Regions from separate parts of the Achromobacter sp. GQ309 genome, predicted to be linked through region 1. Evidence: riboswitches for the same ligand, from Rfam matches in the RefSeq annotation. Region 1 holds a riboswitch; the other holds the start of a gene.

Region 1 (3,403 bases):
CGCCACCCGTGCTCGCCGGCCGCAACCGGCTGCCCGGCCGCGTGTCCCCGAAACCGAACGCGAACCATTGACCCAGACAAGCTGATCGCCACGCGTATCGGTCCGGCGTCTGCCCTCTCAGCGGCCCGGTCGTTCCAGGCCCAGATGTCCGCGCAGCGTGGCGTGTTCGTAGTCCTTACGGAACAGCCCGCGCTGTTGCAGCACCGGCACCACCTGCTCCACAAAGTCGTCGATGCCGCCCGGCAGTGACGGGGGCATCAGGTTGAAGCCGTCGGCGCCTTCGTTCCTGAACCAATGTTCCATCCGGTCCGCGATCTGCTCCGGTGTGCCCACCATCGTGCAGTGCCCGCCGCCCGCGGCCAGCCGGCCGAGCAACTGGCGCACGGTGGGCTGCTCGGTTTCGATGATGCGCAGGATGGTGCCGTAACGGCCTTTGGGGCCGGTGAACTCGGACAGCGGGGGCAGGGGCGGCACGGGCGCGTCCAGTTCCCAGCCCGAACAATCCTGCAGGACGAACGTGCCAAGTTGGCGCAATGAGGCGTCCGCGGGCAGGAGTTCGTCCAATTCGCGCTGCTTGGCGCGGGCCTCGGCTTCGGTCGAGCCGACATAGGTCACGAGGCCCGGCATGATGGGCACGAACGCGTCGCGGCCAGCGGCCCGGACACGTTGCTTGATGTCGCGGTAATAGGACTGCGCGGCGGGCAAGTCGTAGGCCACGGCATAGATGGCTTCCGCGCGGCGCGCCGCCAGATCGCGGCCCTGATCCGAGGCGCCCGCCTGGAACAGCACCGGATGCCCCTGCGGCGGTCGCGGCACGGTAAGCGGGCCGTCCACCAGAAAGTGTTCGCCATGGTGATCTATCTTGTGCAGGCGGTCCGGCACGCCGAAGTGGCCGTTGCGGTCGATGACCAGCGCGTCGTCGTCCCACGAGTCGAACAGCCTCAGCGCAACGTCGACAAATTCCTCGGCGCGCGCGTAGCGCCAGTCGTGGCCGGGCATGGCTTCGTAACCGTGATTGCGCGCCTCGGCATCGAACATCGAGGTCACCACGTTCCAGCCCATGCGGCCGCCGGAAATGTGATCCAGCGAGGCCACCATGCGCGCCGCATGAAAGGGCGTGAAGAACGTGCTGGACACCGTGCTGATCAGGCCGATGCGGGTGGTGGCGCGGGCGATCGCGGCCATCGTGGTGAGCGGTTCAAGATACCAGCGTGGCCCGTCGCCGATGTTGTCCATCGACTGGCCGTCGGCAAAGAAAATGGCGTCGAGCTTGCCGCGCTCGGCCGTGCGGGCCAGGCTTTCGTAGTAGCTGATGTCGCCCAGCCGCTCGGCCGCCGAGTCCGGGTGGCGCCAGGCCGCGCGATGGTGGCCGCAGCCGAAAATGAACAGGTTCAGGTGCATCATGGCGATCAGCTCGTCGATTGCTTCATCAGTTGCGTCATCAATTGCGTCATTGATTGCCGCGTCCGGCACGCCCGCGGGTGCCGCAAGCGGGCGAACTTAGCATAAAACGGCGGGCGGGCGCCGTTGCGGTCGGCGGGGCTTGCGCGGCCGCGGCGCCTGCCCGGCATACCCGGCCCAACGTTTCTCACGCCGCGCGTTGACATCGCCGCGCTGCTCTCCTAACCTTGCGGCAATTCCTGGGGGAGCCCTGTACGGGCTGAGATTCCGCGTCTATGCGGTAACCCTTTGAACCTGATCCGGGTAATGCCGGCGAAGGGAAGGACTCCGCAAGTCTCTCGCGCGCCCTCCCTGATTCCATTCATCTCGCGGCCTCCCTGACGGCGGGCCGCCGCGTTACGCGTCCGGCCTCAGGCCGCCCGCGGGAGGACCGACCTTCATGTTGACCCAAACCACCGCCCTGGTATGGCTGCTGCTGTTCTCGGGCGGCTTCGCCGTGGCCAGCGTGCTGTACACCCGGCGCAAGCGCGGCACCCTGGAAGACTACATCGTCGCGCGCAACAGCCAGGGGTCGTTTGGCACGATCCTGACGCTGATGGCGTCCACGCTGGGCGCATGGATTCTCTTTTCGCCGGCGCAGGCCGCAACCTGGGGCGGGCTGGCCGCCGTGATCGGCTACGCGCTCGGGTCGATGTCGCCGCGCCTGGTCATGATTCCGCTGGGCCGGCGCATGCGCGAACTGATTCCGCACGGCCACACGCTGACCGAGTTCCTGATGGCGCGCTACGGCCGGCCCATGTACGGCCTGGCGCTCTTCATCATGCTGTTCTACCTGTTCATCGCACTGTCGGCCGAGGTCACGGCGATTGCCAAGCTGGTCGCGATGCTGGCGCCCGTGCCCCTGTGGGCCACCGCGGCCATCGTGATGGGGACGACTTTGCTCTACACGACCTACGGCGGCCTGCGCTCGTCCATCTTTACCGATCAGGTGCAGATGATGATCATCGTGCCGCTGCTGGTGGTGCTGTGCGTGGTCGGCTGGCAGGCGGCTGGCGGCGCATTGCCGACCATCGAAGCGCTGCAGGCCAAGGCCCCGCAACTGCTGGACCTGACCGATCCGGTGGGCGTGAAGGCCGGGCTGACCTTCTTTGTCGCGATCCTGCTGACCGGCATCTTCCACCAGGGCAACTGGCAACGCATCTACGCCGCCCGCGACACCCGCACGATGCGCAACGGCTTTCTGCTGGGCGGCGTGCTGGTGGCGCCTTTCATCTTTTTGATGGGCCTGTTCGGCCTGGCGTTTGTCGGGTTGGCGCCCGAGGGCGACAGCTCGATCGCGCTGTTCAGCGTCATCATGCCGCACGCCCCGGCGTGGTTCGTCATTGCCCTGATTCCGCTGGGCCTGTCCCTGGTCATGAGCACCGCCGACACCGCCATCAGCGCGGTGTCCAGCATCATTGCGGTCGACCTGCGCCGCCTGATGCCCAACGCCGGCGGCGCCACCATGAAGCGCCTGGCGCGGTGGCTGGTGCTGCTGATGGCGATCCCCGTGATGATCGTGGCGTCGCAAGGCTACAGCGTGCTGTACCTGTTCCTGCTGGCCGACCTGCTGTGCTCGGCCGCCGCCTTCCCGGTGTTTTACGGGCTTTTCAGCCGCAAGCACGATGGATTCACGGCGACCACGGCCACCATCACGGGGCTGATCGCCGGCCTTTTCTTCTTCCCCGCGCCGGGGGATAAGCCGACCTTCCTGCTGGAATCGTTCCTGCTGGCGGCGTTTGTGCCGGTGGTAACGACCGTGCTGATCCGGCGGGTGATGCGCGGACGGAAGGAGTTTGATTTCTCGACGCTGAGCGCGGCGGTGCGGCGGTTGGATAAGGAGACGGTTTGAGGGGGGCGTAGTAATCACACCGTCCGAAATTGGCCTACAAATTTCGGACAGATTTGCCGTCTGTCCGAAAAAGATATACAAATATCGGACAAGGATGCCCTATGAACGATA
Region 2 (3,403 bases), on a different contig from region 1:
CCCGTTGATGTCGGCCTCCCGAAAGCTCACAGCCTAGGGGGACAGAAACGCAGCTGATCGCGCAGTGAACGCGTTTGTCCACCCCGGCTGACCGCAAGGCCTGCGCCGAGACCCTTACCCCGCTGATTGATCCGCAACCCCACCCAGGCACGCCACTTGCTGAGTCTCCAATTCCCAGGCGGCCTGCGCCGCCTGTTCCTTCCAAACCAAGGAGACCAACATGGCTGAACATGTAATCAAGGTGCTGAACAATCTGATCGAGACGTCGAAGAACGGCGAAAAGGGCTTTGCCGCGGCCGCTGAAGACGCCAAGGCGCCCGAGATGCAGGAGCTGTTCCGCAACCGTTCGCGCGACTGCGCGGCCGGCGCCACGGAGTTGCAAACCCTGGTGACGCAACTGGGCGGCGAGCCCGAGGACAGCGGCACGGTGGCCGGCGCCATGCATCGTGGCTGGACGAACATCAAGGCGGCGGTATCCAGCCGCACCGACCTGACGCTGCTCGAGGAATGCGAGAAAGGCGAGGACGTGGCCAAGGCGGACTACGAAAAGGCGCTTAAAGAAACGCTGCCTGACAACGTGCGCGCTGTTGTCGAACGCCAATATCAGGGCGTGCTGCGCAACCACGACCAGATCCGCGATCTGCGCAATCGTTTCCGCGCCGCGACGTAAGCACCTCAAGCTGCAATACGCGTTGTATTGAAACCGCCCGCCCGTCGCACCCTGCGCCGGGCGGGCGTTGTATTGCATGGCTTCGGCTGCGTAAGCATGCCGGACTAATAATGCGCCGGCGCATGACGCGCATTTTCTTCAATGCGACCGCAAACCCTAGTCACGCTGGCCACACGCGACCTGACGATTCCGGATGGGCCGACTGCTGCCGAACAAGGCTATCCGAAGCGCCGACGCGGACCTGCGCCTTCACCGCATCAGCTCGGCATAAACCTGCTTGAACAACGCAAAACGATCCTTCAGACCCACCAGCCCGCCATTGATCCGCCGTGTGATCCTGGCGAAATCCTCCAGGTCATCGTCATGCGTACGGTCGTCCGCCAACTCATTCAGCCCGCGAGACTGCCAATACCACCCGGCGCTCAGCGCAGCCCATCTCGGATCGGACAGTAACTCGGGCGTTTCAAGCAAATTGACACCCATGGCGTCGCCGGCCGAGTCGTAATTGCTGCGCCCCGTCAGCTGGATGATGCCCCTGCCCCGATACCGGAAGCCGTCGTTGCTTTGCGCATCGCCATTGCCCATCCGGTTCGCATACACCAGATTCGCCAGTCCTTGCGGATTGTTCACATACGGCATGGCCGACGCCTCATCGGGAAATCGCTTTGGCCACACCTTGGTCAACCGCGCGGCAGTTGAGTAATTGAGGTTTTCCTCGATCCGGTTGTACTGGCCCGACTCATACCCCGTTTGCGCCAGAAAGCTGGCGATGCGATCCGGCGTTTCGATTTCGTATTTCTGAAATGCGGGAGCCAATGCGTCGGCCCACGCAGCGGGGGCTTTGCAGTTGGGAAAGATGCGTTGGAGTTGTTCTGCACTCAGCATGGCGGTCACCTGCTTGCATAGGGAGTCATGGCGCCCCGCCGATATCGTCGCGTGTGCGTTCATCACGGCGATCAGAGGCGGGTCAATGATTGTGAACCAGGCGTAGCACCCGCCAATACCTCAAATTGAGTATGCAAAGCGATCCGGCACGAATTGGCCGCTTGACACCTCCCCGGTTCCGCCGGGAACATACGCCATCCACCCGGGGAGCTTCGCCAAGAAGCTGAGAATCCGTTGGTCTGCCATTGCCATGGCAGACGATGCACGGCGACCCGTCGAACCTGATCCAGATAACGCTGGCGTAGGGATGGTGCGTGTGCCTCCGCATGCGCGTCCCACGCCCCGAGACCGCCCGGCATGACGCATCCCGACCTGCATTCCCTCGCCCACCAGTCTCAGGACCTGCTCGCCGCCGTCCGCCGCGACGCGCCGCTGGTGCAGTGCCTGACCAATTTCGTCTCCATGAACTACGCGGCCAATGCGGTGCTCGCCATCGGCGCATCGCCCGCGATGGTGCACGCCGAAGAAGAGGCGCCCGAGTTCGCCCGTTTCGCCGGCGCGGTGGTCATCAACATCGGCACGCTGTCTTCGCCTTGGCTGCGCAGCATGCTGTTGACCGCGCAAGCCGCGGCAGAAGCCGGCACCCCCTGGGTCCTGGATCCCGTGGCGCATCACGCCACCGCCTTTCGCCGCGATGCCATCCAACAACTGCTGGACCTTGAACCCGCCATCATCCGGGGCAACGCATCCGAGATCATCGCCTTGGCCGGCGGCCACAGCGCCGGCAAGGGCGTGGACGCCCGCGACGCCGTGGCGCAGGCCGAGCAGTCAGCCTACGACATCGCCGCGCGCCGCAAGACCGTGGTGGCGGTCACCGGCGAAGTCGATTACGTCACGGACGGCACGCGCGCGGTGCGCATTGCGGGCGGTTCGCCGCTGATGCCCCGCGTGACGGCCACCGGCTGCGCGCTCAGCGCCGTGGTCGGGGCCTTTGCCGCCGTATCGAAGGACGATCCCTATGTGGCGGCGGTGGCCGCCCTGTCGTGCTTTGGCATCGCGGGCGACCGCGCCGCGGTGCACGCCGACGGGCCGGGTTCTTTCGCCTGGCGGTTCCTGGATGCGCTGGCGGCGCTGGACGCGGATTGCCTGACTCGCGAATCCCCGCTTCGTTGATTTGACCCCGTGCATGTCACGGGTAGGTCACACACCGTCCCCAAAATTCCTCCCTTCAACACGGAGGAAAGACGGTGAAGCCAAACCTACGCAAGATCTTTGCAGTGACCGCCAGCTTTGCGCTGGTGGCCGGCCTGTCCGCCTGCGGCGGCGATGACGATGACGACGACACCACCGCGCCCGAGACCCCGCCGCAGGCCAGCGTGCCCCAAGGCACGACGCTGGACCTCGCGATCCTGGGCACGACCGACCTGCACGCCAATGTGCTGGGTTACGACTACTACAAGCTTGCCGAAGACAAGAGCTACGGCATGGACCGCACGGCCACGCTGATCGCCAACGCGCGCAAGCAGTATCCGAACACGCTGCTGCTGGACAACGGCGACACGGTGCAGGGCACGGCGCTGTCGGACTACCAGGCGCTGGTGTCGCCGGTGCAGTGTTCCGACATGATCGCGATCTACAAGCAGATGAAGCTGCTGTCGTACGACGCGGCCACGATGGGCAATCACGAGTTCAACTACGGCCTGCCCTATTTATCGCAGATCACCAATGTGGACTTCGGTCTGGCCGGCATCACCAAGGGCACGGCGCAGACCAACCCCGCGGGCGCCAAGGATTGCGCGGCGCCGGCGTTCCCGTTCGTGTCGGCCAACGTCGTCTCGGCGGCCTCCA

What was found. Region 1 has a riboswitch for thiamine pyrophosphate ahead of AC6CIE_RS09305 (sodium:solute symporter family protein). Riboswitches for the same ligand answer to the same signal wherever they lie in the genome.
Region 2: another riboswitch for thiamine pyrophosphate. It lies ahead of thiM (hydroxyethylthiazole kinase); the one in region 1 lies ahead of AC6CIE_RS09305 (sodium:solute symporter family protein).

What each region holds. Positions count from the first base shown of each region.
Region 1 is NZ_JCAXDP010000002.1:873,351-876,753, reverse strand. It holds gene AC6CIE_RS09315 (hypothetical protein) at 1-85, shown strand, start outside; gene AC6CIE_RS09310 (LLM class flavin-dependent oxidoreductase) at 118-1,404, opposite strand; TPP riboswitch at 1,633-1,739, shown strand; gene AC6CIE_RS09305 (sodium:solute symporter family protein) at 1,841-3,292, shown strand; gene AC6CIE_RS09300 (DUF6088 family protein) at 3,394-3,403, shown strand, end outside.
Region 2 is NZ_JCAXDP010000001.1:736,626-740,028, reverse strand. It holds gene AC6CIE_RS03475 (DNA internalization-related competence protein ComEC/Rec2) at 1-30, opposite strand, end outside; gene AC6CIE_RS03470 (PA2169 family four-helix-bundle protein) at 221-670, shown strand; gene AC6CIE_RS03465 (glycoside hydrolase family 19 protein) at 920-1,555, opposite strand; TPP riboswitch at 1,749-1,881, shown strand; gene thiM (hydroxyethylthiazole kinase) at 1,913-2,728, shown strand; gene AC6CIE_RS03455 (5'-nucleotidase C-terminal domain-containing protein) at 2,803-3,403, shown strand, end outside.